3 regions of the Dickeya parazeae Ech586 genome follow, and region 2 is predicted to be linked to each of the others. Evidence: predicted binding sites of a transcription regulator. Region 2 holds the regulator's gene; each other region holds the start of a gene.
What was found. Region 2 encodes LexA, which represses DNA repair genes until DNA is damaged. Its sites were predicted from a motif close to TNCTGTATGTACATACAGNA; they were not measured.
Positions count from the first base shown of each region.

Region 1: dinB (DNA polymerase IV) is a predicted target of LexA. The motif match lies at 3,642-3,661, and genes of this name have one in related genera.
Region 3: sulA (SOS-induced cell division inhibitor SulA) is a predicted target of LexA. The motif match lies at 2,929-2,948, and genes of this name have one in related genera.

Region 1 covers NC_013592.1:3,693,216-3,699,117, forward strand. The annotation lists gene gpt (xanthine phosphoribosyltransferase) at 1-344, opposite strand, end outside; gene DD586_RS16130 (hypothetical protein) at 576-770, shown strand; gene pepD (beta-Ala-His dipeptidase) at 1,037-2,497, shown strand; gene dinB (DNA polymerase IV) at 2,570-3,628, opposite strand; gene dpaA (peptidoglycan meso-diaminopimelic acid protein amidase) at 3,951-4,676, shown strand; gene DD586_RS16150 (class II glutamine amidotransferase) at 4,647-5,414, opposite strand; gene lpcA (D-sedoheptulose 7-phosphate isomerase) at 5,483-5,902, opposite strand, start outside.
Region 2 covers NC_013592.1:602,395-608,296, forward strand. The annotation lists gene ubiA (4-hydroxybenzoate octaprenyltransferase) at 1-606, shown strand, start outside; gene plsB (glycerol-3-phosphate 1-O-acyltransferase PlsB) at 657-3,146, opposite strand; gene DD586_RS02740 (diacylglycerol kinase) at 3,275-3,640, shown strand; gene lexA (transcriptional repressor LexA) at 3,750-4,361, shown strand; gene zur (zinc uptake transcriptional repressor Zur) at 4,585-5,094, opposite strand; gene DD586_RS02755 (pirin family protein) at 5,230-5,902, opposite strand, start outside.
Region 3 covers NC_013592.1:3,376,451-3,382,352, reverse strand. The annotation lists gene DD586_RS14825 (aldo/keto reductase) at 1-19, shown strand, start outside; gene ompA (porin OmpA) at 985-2,049, opposite strand; gene sulA (SOS-induced cell division inhibitor SulA) at 2,413-2,907, opposite strand; gene DD586_RS14810 (TfoX/Sxy family DNA transformation protein) at 3,127-3,756, shown strand; gene yccS (YccS family putative transporter) at 3,757-5,902, opposite strand, start outside.

The DNA.
Region 1 (5,902 bases), 1.7 Mb from region 2:
TTGGCGAAAATAGTGATGAAGTGAGCTTTCGGGTACATTTCGCGGATCGCCTTGGCAGTACCGCCAGTGTCCACCAAATCATCGATTACGATGTAACCTTCACCGTCACCTTCAGCGCGTTTAAGCACTTTCAGCTCACGCTGGTTGTCATGATCGTAGCTGGAGATACACACAGTATCGACATTGCGAATACCCAGTTCACGGGCCAGTAAAGACCCCGGGACCAGACCGCCACGGCTCACGGCAATAATGCCTTTCCACTGTTCGGCCGGCAGCAAGCGCTGAGCCAGTTTACGGGCATGGATTTGCAACATATCCCAGGTGACGATGTACTTTTCACTCATAAAACATATCCCAGCCAACGATGAGGTCGGCTTAATCAGAATCAGAAGGGGAAAATAAGGTTGCGCGAGATTATAGATAGCTGAGAAGACAAAAACCAGTATTTATGCACACACTGGCAACTGGTAACTCACCGTAATTAATTAACCGTTCGTAATGTGAAAAAGTTATTAGACGTGATGTTACAGATGCGTTACAAACAAGGAGAACAGAAAATAGCCAGGAGAATAGCCATGACGATGTTTGACAGTTTCCTCCTTGCACAACTGGATGTGTTCGCCCCTTTCTTTGTTATCACCATACTGACGGTGATTTGCTTCGAACTGAGCATCAGCTTGCGCTTGTTGCGCCAACGCCAACCAGCTTTGACCCCGATTGTAATTCATCGGCATGACGCTACGTCCGATTCGCCACGCCACACCGACTAATCACGCAGACCGGGAAGAGGGCTCCCCCTCTTCTCCGGACTTTCTTCCCAGGATTGTATTGCCTGAATTCGCGCTCACGTATTCCGCCGTCTTCCACCTTCCGCCCCGTCAGCCATGCATAATCCTTATACCGCGGACATTCTCTCCCGCCGTGGGAAAGTGGTATTCTGTACTGACGTGCCTGCGTCTTCAGGCGATCAATAACCATGTTGCTCTGGCATCACACGCCGTTTGTCGCGTGAATGCCTAACTGGAGAGGTTCAATAGTGTCTGCTTTGTCTCAACTCTCCCCACAGCCGCTGTGGGATATTTTTGCCAAAATCTGCTCTATTCCACATCCGTCTTACCATGAAGAAGCACTGGCTGCGTATATTCTGTCATGGGCAAAGGAGCGCGGCCTTCACTCGGAACGCGATCAGGTTGGCAATATTCTGCTGCGTAAACCGGCGACACCCGGCATGGAAAATCGTAAACCGGTAGTGATCCAGGCGCATCTGGATATGGTGCCGCAGAAAAACAACGACACGGTACACGACTTCACTACCGACCCCATCCAGCCTTATGTCGATGGCGAGTGGATCAAAGCGCGCGGTACGACGCTTGGCGCAGACAACGGCATCGGCATGGCTTCGGCACTGGCGGTGTTGTCTGACGACAGCGTAGAGCACGGGCCGCTGGAAGTGCTGCTGACCATGACGGAAGAAGCCGGTATGGACGGTGCGTTCGGCCTGCAACCCAACTGGCTTCAGGGCGATATTCTGATCAATACCGATTCGGAAGAAGAAGGCGAAGTTTACATGGGATGTGCGGGCGGTATCGATTTTCTGACCCGTCTGCCGTTACAGCGCGAAGCCGTTCCAGCCGGTTACCAGACGCTGAAACTGGTCATCAAGGGGCTGAAAGGCGGCCATTCCGGTTGCGACATTCACCTGGGGCTTGGCAACGTCAATAAACTGCTGGCGCGTTTTCTGGCGCACTACGCCACCGAGCTGGATCTGCGGGTTATCGACCTGCACGGCGGCACACTGCGCAACGCGATTCCGCGTGAAGGTGCGGTGACCCTGGCGGTATCCGCTCATCACGTGGATGCCCTGAAAGACGCCGCGCAAGCCTATCTGGCCGTCCTCAAACATGAGCTCGCCGCCGTAGAAAAAAATATCACCTTGCTGCTGGAAACCACAGAAAGCGCCACGACTGCGCTGACTACCGCCAGCCGGGATCGTTTCATCGCGCTGTTGAACAGCACACCGAATGGCGTTATCCGCATGAGTGACGACATCAAAGGCGTGGTGGAAACGTCGCTAAACGTTGGCGTCGTCAGTATGACCGAGACGCAGGCAGACATTCACTGTCTGATCCGCTCGCTGGTCGATAGCGGTAAAGACTACGTGGTCAGCATGCTGACTTCGCTGGGCGAACTGGCGGGTGCTGATACCGAGGCCAAGGGCGGCTACCCTGGCTGGCAGCCGGATGCACAGTCACCTGTGATGCATCTGGTACGCGAAACGTACCAGAAGCTGTTCGGTAAAACCCCCAACATCATGGTGATCCATGCCGGTCTGGAGTGTGGTTTGTTCAAGAAACCGTATCCAGATATGGATATGGTTTCCATCGGGCCAACCATCAGAGGCCCACACTCACCGGATGAACGGGTTCATATCGCCAGCGTCGGTCAGTACTGGACGCTGCTGACGGCGTTGCTGAAAGCCATTCCGGAACGCGCCTAATCTGCGCCGGTGATGCCTGCTAATGCGGGCATCACCGCCAGATACCGAAACACGTTCGTTTACTGCCAAACGTCAATCCCACGGCAAGAGCAGTTGCCGTTCCAGCTGTGGGTCCATCAACGACACATGCAACCCCACCAGCCTCACGCCCCGGGCATCACGCCGCTGCTCCCAACTTTCACGCGCCAGCCTTAGCAAATCCGGCTTATTGAGTACCGGCCAGACATGCTCCTGCGTGGTCTGACGAAAATCATCAAATTTCAGTTTGACCCCCTGGCGGGCGATATGCAGATCCGGACGAACACGTCGCAGGCGTAGCTCCAGCTCGTCGTACAATCGTTCAATCAGCGCTTCGCAGGCAGTCCAGTCGTGAATATCCCGTGCCAGGGTCTTTTCTACGCCAACGGATTTTCGTAGGCGATCCGGCGAGACCTGGCGCTCATCAATACCGTGGCAGCGCTCCCACAACACCCGGCCGAATTTACCGAATTCCCGCAATAGTTCGCTCAGAGGGTAACGACGGACATCCGCACAGGTATGTAAACCGCACTCTGCCAGCCGTCGGGCGGTCACGTTGCCGACACCGGGGATTTTTTCCAGCGGCAACGCCAGCAGAAACGCCTCCATCTGCGTGGGGGCAATGACACACTGCCCATTGGGTTTGTTCTGTTCAGAAGCAACCTTAGCGAGAAATTTGATGGGTGCGACACCTGCCGATGCCGTCAGATGCAGTTCATCAAAAATCGTCTGGCGAATTTCCTGTGCCATCAGGGTGGCGGAACCCCCGCAGTGCGGGCTATCCGTCACATCAAGGTAGGCTTCATCCAGCGACAGCGGTTCAATCAACGAGGTATAGCGGGAAAATATCGCGCGGATCTGGAGGGAGGTGGCTTTGTAAACCTCCATACGGCCGGGCAACAAGGTCAAATGCGGGCACAGTCTCAACGCGGTAGCCGTCGCCATCGCACTGCGGACGCCATAACGGCGCGCTGGGTAGTTGGCGGTACAAATCACACCGCGGCGATCGGCACTGCCGCCAATCGCCAGCGGGATATCACGCAGGCGCGGATTATCCCGCATCTCTATTGCGGCGTAAAAGCAATCCATATCAACATGAATGATTTTGCGCATCGCCCCTCCAATTAACTGGATAAATATACAGTTAATTTTTGCGACAGGCAATATCTTCTCTTAACGTGATGCCACCCAGTCAATACGGCAGCGTGATTAGCCTGGCGCTATCAGCCGGAATAGTCCGATTTTTTATTCTTTTTTCCTTCCTGAATAAAACAGATACGGTGATAATGTGGTGGCGCGACTTGACATCAGGCTATCCCTCGCTATGGGGCATAGCCTAATGGCAGGACCAAGCCTGACAGATAAGGGAATACGGGGGCATCACCGCCACACGCCGTATCAGACAGAATCACAGTGCCAATAATCAGGATTAACAATGCACAAAGTCGCGTTTTCGCTTGCGATGTTGTTTATTTTACCTTCCGTCGCCATCAGCAATAGCTACGCCAATCAGGTCTCTCCGGTAGCGACAGAAACCAAACAGCAGGTTGCTGGTTCACCGGTTTATATTCAGATCTTCAAGGAAGAACGGGTGCTGGAGCTTTATGCCATGATTGGCGGCGAATACAAACTGGTACAGAGTTACCCGATTTGTAAATACTCCGGCGGTCTGGGTCCTAAAATGACCGAAGGCGACTTCAAAAGCCCGGAAGGGTTTTATCAGGTTGATTTAAAACAGCTTAAACCGGACAGCCACTATTATCGCGCCATTAATGTCGGCTTTCCGAACGAGTACGACCGCGCGCACGGTTATTCCGGTCGTTACCTGATGATTCACGGTGAGTGTGTGTCTATCGGCTGCTACGCCATGACCAACAAATACATCGAAGAGATTTACACTTACGTGGAGAAAGCACTGCGCAACGGGCAGCAGAAAGTCGAGCTGGCGATTTATCCGTTCCGCATGACCGAGCAGAACATGAAGCGCCACAGCCGCTCCAACTACTATAAATTCTGGAGTCAGTTGCAGCCGGGCTACGCTTACTTCAACCGCATGCATCAGCCGCCAGCGGTGTCGGTGCTCAACGGGCAGTACGTGGTTAACCAGTCCGCGCCCGTTGGTCAGCCAGAATCACATTACGCGCTCGCCAAAACAAAATAACGCGAACTCGCCTGGCAGAATCCGATGCCAGGTTTCGTTGCCGGTCAGCGGTTGCGTCGCCAGCACAGTGACCACATCGTTAGGTGTGGTCTGCTGCTGAAAGTCTATCTCAACATCGTCATCCAGTAAGGTCGCTTTGCCAAACGGTGCTCGCCGGGTGATCCAGTGCAAGTGCGTCGAGCAAAATCCCATCACGAACTGCCCGTCCGACAGCAACATGTTAAACACTCCTTTTTTGCGTAGCTGCTCCGCCAGTGTGGCGATGTAGCGAAACACAGCAGGCCAGTTAGACGGCGTACGCGGGTAGCGTTGCGACAACTGGTACAACAGCCAGCAAAACGCGTACTCGCTATCCGTTTCCCCAACCGGACGAAAATGGCCGGTTTTCAAACGCCGATACCCCTTAAGCTGACCATTATGGGCGAACGTCCAGTTCCGGCCCCACAACTCGCGGGTAAACGGGTGGGTATTTTCCAGCGCGACCGCGCCACGGTTGGCCTGACGGATGTGAGAAACCACCGCGCAGGATTTAATAGGATAGTTCTGCACCAATTCGGCAATCGGCGAGGTAAAGCTGGGTAGAGGGTCTTTAAAGGTACGGCAGCCGTTTCCTTCGTAGAACGTAATCCCCCAGCCATCACGGTGCGGCCCGGTACGGCCGCCCCGCTGCATCAGGCCGGTAAAACTGAAACAGATATCCGTTGGGACGTTGGCACTCATCCCAAGCAGTTCACACATGTCTGGTTCCTTTCACTACTACTGCTGCTACTGCTGCGCGTATGACGACGGCGCCTCATGGCAGGCAATCAGTTGCCAGCCATTTCCTTTTCAATCAACTGGATCAGAATATGGATAGCCTTGATGTGCACTTCCTGAATCCGGTCAGCGTAACCGAAATGCGGTACGCGAATTTCCACATCGGCGGTACCGGCCATTTTGCCACCATCTTTGCCGGTCAGTGTAATCACCTTCATACGCTTGGCACGGGCCGCGCTGATAGCCTTGATGATGTTGCCGGAATTACCAGAAGTGGAAATCCCCAGCAGGACATCCCCTTCACGTCCCAGCGATTCGACATAACGGGAGAACACGAAGTCATAGCCAAAATCGTTACTGACACAGGACAGATGGCTTGGGTCAGAAATGGCGATAGCCGGGTAACCAGGGCGGTTTTCACGGTAGCGGCCGGTGAGTTCTTCAGCGAAATGCATAGCGTCACAATGAGA
Region 2 (5,902 bases):
CCCGCCGGGTTAGTTAGCGAACAATCTGCCAAGGTGCTGTTTGTTGTTCTGGTATTGCTGGCGTTTGGCCTGGTACTGACCATGAACCCGCTGACTATCTGGCTATCGGTTGCCGCGCTGGCGCTGGCGTGGGTGTATCCCTTCATGAAGCGCGTTAGCCATCTGCCGCAACTGGTTTTAGGGGCCGCGTTTGGCTGGTCTATCCCGATGGCCTACGCCGCCGTTAGCGAATCCTTGCCTGCCGCCTGCTGGCTGATGTTTTTTGCCTACATTTGCTGGACCGTCGCGTATGACACCGAATACGCGATGGTGGATCGCGATGATGATCTCAAGATCGGGATAAAATCCACCGCCATCTTGTTTGGCCGTCATGACACGTTGATTATCGGCGTACTGCAACTGATGACGCTGGTAGCGATGCTGGCACTAGGAAGGATGATGGGATTGAGTCAGATCTTCTACTGGTCGGTGCTGGTGGCTGCTGCCTTGTTTGCTTATCAGCAACGGTTGATTGCCGGGCGTGAGCGTGATGACTGTTTCCGGGCGTTCAACAATAACAATTATGTCGGCATGGTGCTGTTCTTCGGCATCCTGTTTGGCTTGTAGCCATTAGCCTGCCAAACGGGCCCTGCGATGTTTTCGCAGGGCCCCAACCGTTACTCGACGTCTTCCTTTTCTTTTTCCTTTTCAGCCAAACTCACAGCGGGTTCGCTCTCGCTGCTTTCCTGCGCCAGGCTGGCACTTTCAATGGTGAGTTTGACTTCTGGCGTGAGCAGTTCACCCAGTATGGCGTAAATCGCCTGCACATGTTCCAGCACGGCTTCACCCGTATCGCTGACGTACCCTTCGTTACGCAATGTGTTGACCAGCGTTGAGAAGACCGCCTTGTCGAAAAACTCTGGCGCATTGATGCCATGCAATACAGACAGACGCTGCGCCATGCTGCGGCTTTCTTTCTCCAGCGCACCACGGCTGATGGACGGGTTAGCACTCAGTAATGCCAGCGTAATGGCATAGCGCTGCAGTGTTTCACGCACACCGGCGGCCAACAATTGCAACGTACGGATACGCGCAGGGTTCAGTTCCAGCACATCATCTCGAGTCTGAATCAGTTGCTGATTCGCCAGCTCAGCGATCAGGTCATTCAGTACACTCGCCAGTGCGGTTTTCTCGTAATGCAGGAACAATTCAGCCTGCAGCAGCGGATAAATCAGCGTTATCTGGCGTAACAGCTCTGTGGTCGTGATACGACGGCAGTGCATTACGATGCTGGCAACCAACGACGGCAGTACCAGCATATGCTGGATGTTATTGCGATAGTACGTCATCAACACCGCCTGCTCGCGTGGCAGGATGATGATGTCGCCGACGTTATCCTTCTCCACCTCAAACTTATCCATACCCAGCGCGTGATCCAGCAGCTCGGCGGCGGTCCGATTCGGCACGGTGGCATCCTGGTTGTAAGGGACATTACGCAGCAGTTGCAGGTAACACTCCAGTTGCTCTTCCATCTGCTCACGGGTTAACGCCCGCTGACGGGAGGCGAGCAGCGCAGTACAACACAGGTTCATCGCGTTGGCTGCTGCGGCATTGTTGATACGCACCATGATGTTATCGGCGATATCCTGCACGGTTGGCGTCAACCAGGCCGGTCGTTGCGGATCGATAGGATCGATGGCATCACGCCACTGCGGTACGTGATGGTTGAGGTACGTGGTCAACGACAGCGGTTCGCCGATGTTCACATATCCCTGACCGAGGTTACGCAGTTTGCGTAACCCGCGCACCATTTGCAGGAAACCTTCTTTTTCTTTGGTCGCGCCGCGCAGTTCTTTCGCGTAGGTGCCCACCTCCATCACATGCTCATAGCCGATGTAAATCGGCACCAATGTGATAGCGCGAGTCCCGCCGCGCAGCATCGCCTGAATGGTCATGGCCAGCGTGCCGGTCTTAGGTTCCAGCAAACGACCGGTACGGGAACGGCCGCCTTCGACAAAGTATTCCACCGAATAACCCCGCGTGAACAATTCACCCAGATACTCGCGAAACAGCGTGGAATAGAGTTTGTTGCCCTTGAACGTGCGGCGGATAAAGAAAGCGCCAAGGCGACGGAAAATGGGGCCAGCCGGCCAGAAGTTAAGGTTGATGCCAGCAGCGATATGCGGTGGCACCAGGCCCTGATGGTACAAAACGTAGGAGAGCAGCAGATAGTCCATGTGACTGCGGTGGCAGGGAACATAGACGATTTCGTGTCCGTCTTGTGCCAGCTGACGTACCCGTTCGGCATTATGCACGTTGATGCCTTGGTACAAGCGGTTCCAGGTCCAGCTCAGTACACGGTCTGATAACCGCACGGCTTCGTAAGAGAAGTCGGCGGCAATCTCTTCCAGCAGCGTGATGGCGTTTTGCTGGGCTTTGTCATGCGAAATCTTTTTAACCCGGGCTTCATCGTCAATCGCTTTGGCGATAGCGCGGGAAGACAACAACTTATTGAACAGTTCCTGACGGACCGGCAAGCGCGGGCCGACTGCCGCCAGCCGCAGACGAGAAAAGTGCATCCGTGCTACGCGCGCCAGTTTGTGGGCGATAGTCTTATCGGTGCCGTGCTCGGTCGCCATGTAACGCAGTGATACGGGGACGGAGAAACGTACAAAGCTGTCGCGTCCCAGCCATAACACGGCGAAGAATTTTTCAATACCGTTCAACAGGCGCAGATGCGGTGTGCCTTGGCTCTGCCCTTCGCGACCGGGCGAACGACCGAACATGACGGATACCGGCACCATCTGTATATCGAGTTGCGGATTGTTACGGTGCAAATCCAGATAATCGTGGAACAGCTTTATTGACTGCTGTTTAGGCACGTAATAACGGAACAGACGCGGACCGTCATTAACGAAAACGTAGCTCGGTAAGGTTTTTCCGTCGATCTGCAGCGGTTGCAACGGATCGGGCAGGCCTTGCTCCAGACATTTCGTGCGCAGAGTCAGCAAATCCGCCTTGGAGTTGTAAGGCAGGACATAGAAAATGGGCCGCGCCGGATCCAACCGTTGTTCATTAATGGGATCCTGTGGAATGACCTTACTTTTAACCAGTAATTTTAGCGGGAAATTCAGTAGTTTATAGTAAATTATACGCCAACCTGACATAACAACCAGAAGCCTCTTGTTAGCAATTCGGGCCAAGGATACCAGAAACCAGACAGGATATCTGTGGTGATGAAACCTGTGGGGCGCGTTAAAATCATGGCCAATCACAAATTAAAGGCGGAGTACGCATGAACAAAGCAACCGGAATGACCCGCATCATCAAAGCGACGGGTTATTCGCTGCAAGGATTGAAACAGGCATGGCAGCATGAGGCGGCGTTTCGACAGGAACTACTGCTTACGCTTGCCGCGGTGATTATTGCCTGTTGGTTGCCAGTCTCCATGGTGGAACGACTGCTGTTGATCGGTGCAGTCGTGCTGATCGTACTGTTTGAGCTGGTCAATAGCGCGATTGAAGCGGTGGTGGATCGCGTCGGTACGGATTACCACGAATTGTCAGGCCGGGCCAAAGATATCGGCTCGGCGGCGGTATTCGTCGCCTGTCTGCTGGCGGCAGTCGTGTGGAGCGCGATACTGTGGAGCCGTTTTGCGTGACGCTCTGCATAATCACAGAAAAATCCGTGCAATAGCGATCTCGCGGTTCCCATAGGCACTTTCCCTGTATATACTCACAGCGAAACTGTATAAACAAACAGGGGGCGGAATGAAAGCGCTAACTACCAGACAACAGCAGGTTTATGATCTGATTCGCGATCATATTTCACAAACCGGTATGCCGCCCACCCGGGCCGAAATTGCCAGTCAGTTGGGCTTCCGCTCGCCCAATGCAGCCGAAGAACACCTCAAGGCGCTCGCGCGTAAAGGCGTCATTGAAATCGTGACGGGCGCTTCTCGCGGAATCCGCCTGTTGATGGAAGAAGAAGATCAAGGTTTGCCGCTAATTGGCCGTGTCGCCGCCGGTGAACCGCTGCTGGCTCAGCAGCATATCGAATGTCACTATCAGGTTGATCCCGCCATGTTTAAACCCAGCGCTGATTTTCTGCTGCGGGTGAGTGGGATGTCGATGAAAGACATCGGTATTCTGGATGGCGACCTGCTGGCGGTACATAAAACGCAGGATGTGCGTAACGGTCAGGTTGTTGTCGCACGTATTGAAGATGAAGTGACGGTTAAACGCTTGAAAAAGCAGGGCAATATTGTGCAGTTGCTGGCAGAAAATAAAGAGTTTTCACCGATCGTTGTCGATTTGCGTGAGCAAAACTTCTCCATTGAAGGGTTGGCGGTGGGTGTTATCCGCAATAGCGACTGGAGCTGACGCCCCTTTTCCAGTCCGCCCTTGATGGGTGATGCGCATTGCCCATACTGGTGTCCGGTGTGTCTGGATGGGCACCTTTATCTCCCGGTTTGATCTCCGGTTTGCGTCAGGGAAGGGCGATGAATTCAGAAATGAATTCAGGAGAAGCAATAGATTCAAGAGACATCAGGATAAAACAGTGTGAAGCAACGCTTCACACTCGGCACGTCGTCGTTTTCGCTGTTCAGCGTTTTTTAACAGGGATGCTGTGATCGTGATGGCAACTGTCCCGATGTTCGCAAGATTCAACCTGTTGGCATTCGCCACACAAACCATGCGCTTCCACCACGCTGTGACGCAAGGCAAAACCTGCCTGTTTGGCTAACTGGTGCAGGGTTTCTTCCACCCCTTCCGTCTGGCGTTCTGTTACTTGTCCACACCGATCGCAGATAAACAGCGCCGACGTATGGCTGTGCTCCTCGAAATGATGGCACAGCACATAACTGTTGGTGGATTCCACCTTGTGGATAAAACCTTGTTCCAGCAGAAAATCCAGTGCGCGATAGACGGTGGGGGGTTTAGCCTGCGGCTCGGAAACACGGAGCAGATCCAGCAGATCATATGCGCTGATCGCACCAGGCTGCAGGGCCATCAAACGCAACACCTCCTGACGTTGAGGAGTCAGACGTACATTGCGTTGCTGACAAAGCCTTTCAGCCTGGGCAACAAGTTTGTCCGGATTGGTTGAATCCATAGCAGTAACCCTGAAGCGAGTGTGAAATTATCCCGGCATAGTATCATGACTGGACAAAAACGCCGAGATAGGGACATCAAGGTTACTTGGGTGGCTCCCGCATTAGGGGACTTCGTCTGGTGAGCCCGAAGTCACTTAGACTACCAGGTCTATCAGTAATGCACGTGCGGCGGTTTCTGCCCGAATGATAACGCTCTTTTCCTGCTGAACAAACGCACCGTCGCCACAACGCAATACGCTCGGTATCGGTGCACTATTCCCATTAATATGCAGAGTGCCGTAAATCGACTGCAGATAAGCCCGGTTGCCGTTCAGTGTCAGGTGATGTTGTTCACCGGCGGCTAGATTTACATGGTGAATCCAGACCTGCTGACGCAGATGGAGGGCGTTAGCCGATTCATCCGGCGATGCAATTAATTGATAAGGCTGTTGCTCTTCCACCCGCAACCGTTGCAGACACTGGTTCTCCCGTGTCGGACACGCGTCCAGCCACAGTTGTAGCCGGGTCAGCGGCGTCTCACTGCCAGTATTGTGCTCGCTGTAGCTGATATTGGGTTGCGTGGCGAGCAACAAGGCTTCGCCAGCTTTGGCCCGGGTATGGTTGCCGTTGCTATCGCGATATTCTGCTTCACCCTGCAAGATGATATTCAGGATATCCACGCGAGGATAGGAACGTGGCTGAAAGGAGGCGCCGGGGGCCAGTACTTCCTGATTGAGTACCCGCAGCGAGGCAAAGCCCAGCAGATCAGGATCAAAGTAATGACCGAAAGAAAAGGTATAGCGCGCCTGCAACCAGCCATAGTCAGCC
Region 3 (5,902 bases), 2.0 Mb from region 2:
CAATAGTGCCAGTGCCTGAAGCCGAACATGGCTTGATGTGTACTAACCGCATAGCCATGGGCGATCTGGTAGTAAGCCAGATCGCCACCATCATGCTTGTGAACCATATTATTTACCGTGAGGTTAGCTTTATTTGTAGTCTACATTACCGAGGTTATGTTACCTCTTGTTTATATTTTACCCTACGGTGAAAGAACGCTAATGAAAATCGATTTGATGGCTTAGCTCGCAGTAAATACAATTTTTTCTGCGAGCTGATGAGGAATAAAAATATATTACTACTGCTATTTCAGTTTGTATTTTAATTGAGCGCGACCTGCTATTGGGGCCATGATATTTATCATTACAGTGATATTGGTTATGAAACCAGTCTGAACAATCCACCTATGCTTTTCATCCTCAGATGGTAAGAGCCAGCAAGGCTCTGCGAGCTATTCCCCTGGCAGCAGCGCTTGTCGTATGTGATGTGACATCGGTTTATTTATCATTGATGGTATTTTCTGTCGTGTTATTGGTCGCCATCGAATTACCCTTCATACTTCAAGTTGCAGGTGTGTTGGCTGCGTTCGTTCACCCGAATCACTTACCTCAGTAAGCTCATCGGGATTCACTCACTTGCCGCCTTCCTGCAACTCGAATTATTTTGGGTATATACCAATAAACTGATAGGTATGGCCGGAGAGATTTCGTATAGCTAGTGCAAGAGTTTATGAAGTGAGGGTAATTATATCCAGCAAGGCATTTATATTTATGACGACACGTGTGCTCATGAAAATATTTATAGCCATGAAAACACGAAAATAGGTCTACCCCAAATCATATGGGAGGGAGCATAAGCAGGAATGAAAAATACTGGATGGTGCCAATAAAAAACAGCCTCACATAAGCAGAGGCTGTTTTTCTGGCAGGGAAGAGCGGTAACGTAAATCTATAGAATTAACTATAGGGCTACCGCCTTTTCCACTAGCGTATGCTCAGTGGCAATTAAGCCTGAGGCTGAGTCACTACGTCTTTGATGCCTTTCACTTCGATCTCTACGCGACGATCCGGAGACAGACATTCGATCAGTGCTGCACGTGCTTTCACGTTAGCACAGGTAGAACCGGTAACCGGGTTGGCTTTACCCATACCACGAGCGGAGATCTTGTTCGACGGGATGCCTTTGTGAACCAGGTAATCCACAACAGTCTGTGCGCGTTTGGCAGACAGAGTCTGGTTGTACTGGTCGGAACCCAGACGGTCGGTGAAGCCCAGAACCACTACGGAACCGTCTTTCGGATCCAGGGTGCTCAGCTGAGTGTACAGCTGGTCCAGAGAACGCTGACCTTCCGGTTTCAGAGTTGCTTTGTTGAAGTTGAACAGAACGTCAGACTTCAGGGTGAAGCGTTTGGTCTGAACAACCGGAGCCGGAGCCGGGGTCGGAGCCGGTGCCGGAGCAATAACCGGAGCCGGAGCAGCAGTTTCCTGACCGAAACGGTAAGAAACACCCACGCTCAGCAGACCATTGTCAGGACGACCACCAACGGTAGCAGCGTCACCAATGTTGTTCACCCACTGGTAATCCAGACGGGTTGCCCAGTTTTTGGTGATTGCGTATTCAACACCCACAGCAGCCAGCGGAGAAACACCAGTGTCGTTATCGTTACGACCGGAGTTGTCATGGCTGTCAGCACGCCATACAAAACCACCCAGACGGGTGTAGACATCCAGATCGTCAACGATCGGGTAGCTCAGTTTAGCAGCCAGTTGGATACCCTGAGCTTTGAAACTACCCTGGTTGCCACCGTTATACTTCATACGGCCCAGCCAGTCATAGCCCATTTCAAAACCCAGATACTGGTTAGCCTGATAGCCACCGAATGCGCCGGCACCCAGCTGGTTCTGCGCAGCGTTGGTTGCGTTGTAACCATTGCCAGTCAGGTTGGTATCGTGGTACTGGGACCAGCCCAGTTTACCACCTGCGTACCAGGTGTTATCGTTCGGTGCGGCTTGTGCTACGGTAGCAAAGCCAGCCAGTGCCACTGCAATCGCGATAGCTGTTTTTTTCATTTTACGCCTCATTATCATCCAAATCGGCAATCAGCTCTGTAAGCTAATTAGCCTTTGGTTAAAATCCTTTCTCGGAGATATTGCCCTTGGTCTAATTACGTGCTGCCAGTGAACTGGCATTATGAAAGGGCAACTCCAGCGAGCTAAAGTCTACAACGTGGTGAGAAAGTTACAAGTATGATGTGACAGACGCCATGAAAAAACCAGTCGTTCATACATAATTACTAACAAATAATGGACGATTTTGTCAGATTACCCTGATCTCTTTTAATATTAGTACTTCGCAATAACACGTCCGGCGCTGTGTTTGCGCGGGCTACGGATAACACGCTACATCCCTGTAAGAAAAATCCTAATATTCATTCAATGATACAATCTTGAGTGAATTTTTAGTGTGGAAAAGGGTCTTGTGATTGTTTCTCCCTCTGGACGCATGATGAATCCATAGGTATTTCCATGCTGTGCCGCTCTTTGCAGCCGCATTTTTTGTTCATTATTCAGTTCGTCTGGCAGCCAGCACAGAACGACGCTGTAATTACCCGTCATTAACGCCTTCTCCATTGCATCAACGGTCGATACCGGATTGAGGCGATGAAGCTCGATCATCTTTTCCAACGGTAAGCCTGTCTGTTGTAGCCACAGGCGGCTCAGTTTTTGCTGTGGGGAAAGCCAAAGTAGCCAGCGTGATTGCGTACCCAATTGCTGCAACAAAGGCAGCAGTAACGGCGTCAGCATGGGATGGTCGTCACCATAGACGATTTCGCTGATGAAGCCGCTGGAAGCGGTTTGAGGCATCGCGTTATGACCCAGGCGTGACGTGTTGCAGACATGACGAGAACGGATGGTTTGAGTACGCATAGTTTCTTTACCTCACAGCTATACTGTATGGGTGTACAGTATCTTTTGTGTGGGCAAAGATCAACCGGAATTTCTGAAAGCGCTTCGCATAATCGTCATGTTATTGCCGGTATGACATGTTTTGTATTTGAAGACCGGGTTTTGCTGTGTTTAATTAATTGTTCCCGTTGCAGATGTCTTTGGTAAACAGGGAAAAACATTCAATACAAGGAATAAGTAATGAAAAAGCTATGTGAAAAAAGGATTTTACAGGCGAAAACCGTGTTTTCCTCATTGGGAACTATTTTCTCTCGCTCACAGTTCGGCGGTTACAGTATTGCGGCGGATGGAGTGATTTTCGCGCTGGTATCCGGTGGAGAACTCTATTTGCGGGCGGCTCGTCATAATGAAGCCTTTTTTCTCGAAGAGTGCGCGCCAAAACTCATCTATACCAAACGCGGTTTGCCGGTACCGCTCAATTATTATTTGGTTGGGGAGTCACTCTGGCAGGATGAGCCGGCACTGCTGGAGCTGGCGCGATTATCTTTGCAGGGTGCGCGACAGGATAAAGCAGCCAGAAAGCGTTGTATCAGGCTAAAAGACCTGCCAAATATCAATCATGATCTGGAGCGGTTACTCTGGAAGGTAGGCATTAGAAACATCGATGAGCTACACCGGCTTGGCGCAAAAACCAGCTACCTGAAACTGCGCACCATCAGCCAGAATTTGAGCGTTAATGTACTACTGGCATTGGCCGGTGCTATTTGTGGTGTACATCAGGCTGCGCTGCCGCAAGGCATACGCAGCGAATTGCTTGAGTGGTTCGAGAAGGCCAGTCCCCAAGCCTTGAGACCACCCAGACTGAATTAGTTAGTGGGCAGAGGTCTGTTGTCGATTCCGATGCATCGGTTCCTGTGGTCGATTTTCTTCAGCAATCATCTGGTTTTTCAGTTGCGTCAGTTCCGGCAACAGGCCGATTATCAGGTTAATCTGTTGTAATACCAACTGCTCCTGACTGTCCTGCTCCGGCGACAGGCTATGGATACGATGTTTCAGTGCTTCCAGTTCTTTATCCAACGTGGTCTGGTCGCGATTGTCCTGATGAAGCGCATCATCGACGTAACAAACGGCGTCGTTCAGCAATTGCAATGTTTCAGTCGACTGAATATGTTCCCGATGCGCTCCCAGCGTGGAGATATATCCCAACAAGGTATGGTTGAGACACATCAGCCGGAAGGCGTTTTCCAGTGAGCCCGGCCGGGCATGCGGCTCGGCCGACATATTGGACACCACCGAGGCCAGTTCCGCATCGCTATTGTGGGCGTCACGCCGGGCGATTCGGTAAGGCAGTCCGTTATCTTTGCCCTGATGATATTGCACCATAATGGCATCGAGGTAGCGGCAATTCATGTCCATGGCTTTATTGATCACCGCAGGCAGGCCGCGGAATCGCCAGTCTGGCCAGATAAAACTGACCGCTGCCCAGGCAATACCACAGCCCAGTAATGTGTCGACGACTCTGGGGATGGCGACTTCCAACCCTTCTCCCAGTAGATTAAAACACATCAGCACCAGCAAGGTGATAAACAGCGTGGCCTGAGCGTATTGCACCGTGCGAAACGCGAAGAACAGCACCCCGCTGATAACAATTAACGCCAGTTGTCCTTCCAGTGACGGCACGATGTATAGCAGCGGCACTCCGATCAGTACCCCGCCCAACGTTCCGAGGATACGCAGCGCCAGACGTCGGCGAGTGGCGTTATAGTTAGGCTGGCAGACAAACAGGCTGGTCAGCAGGATCCAGTAACCGTGGTGTAAACCGGTAAATTGAATAATCGCATAGCCGACACACAGCACCAGCGACATACGCACCGCGTGACGAAACAGTGAAGATTGCGGTGTGAGATGGCGACTGATACGCAACCGGATATCGCTCCAGCCGGTAATTTTATCGTCCGATAACCGACTTTCTACCGGCAGGCGATGATTGTGGCGTTCAAGCGTCTGCTCGGACTGGATATTGATGAGCTGGGCGTCAATCGCTTGCAGGTTATTGAGGAGATAGCGTAGCGCTTTGATGTATACGGTTTCCACACCCTGAGCCGCCAGCCTGTCGATAGCCGCGTCGAGGTGGGAAAAGGCCCGTTCGATTCGGTAATCATGCTGGTATTTCTGCCGCAATAAAATGGATTGCGACACCTGCTGGCAAGCGCGGGACAGCATAAACAACAGGCGTTGAAACCGGAAAGGCACATCGCTGTAGCGTAGCATATGCCGCAGTTGTTCATATTGAATGTGTACTGAGCTGGCCCGCTCATGAATGTCTTGCGCGACAAAATAATAATGGAGTGTGCGTCGGGTACCGCGCTGGCCGCGATCGCCGCGCAGACGGGTCAGCAACGACGCTTTGGCCCGATTGAGCATATCAACCAACTGGCCGTTAGCCATGGCAACGTCAATCAGCGGTTGGTCGTTGTCATCAAGGTCGGGGTCGAACAGATTGGATTTGATTTCCAGATAGTGGGCCAACTGCTGGTAGCATTGGGCCAGGTTGTCCTGCAAAGGACGAATGGGAAACAGCAGGTGACCGAGCAGCGTCAACAGGTTATACCACAGTGCCCCCAGCAACAGTAAAAACGGTTGCTGATACCAGTCGCTGTAAAGCGATATACCCAGCATGGTGTAGATGGCGATCAGCAGTGCGCCAAAGGCGATAGTGGCATAGCGCTGCCCCAGCGACCCTAGCAGGATAAAGCTCCAGGTTGAGCCTGCCAGCCCAATGGCGAATAACCAGGGATGTGGATAGAGCAGCTCTATCGATACGGATGCCACCAGAAAACAGGCGAGCGTAATGATCAGATTGAACAGACGACCGGATAAACGGTCATCAAGGTCAGTCAACGCCGCGGCCACGACGCCCAGCGTTAGCGGGATAGTGCTGGTCGAGACTCCGAGCCACCAGGGCACGATCGCCACACCGCTGAGTGCTATCAGAATCCGCAGGTTATACAGCCAA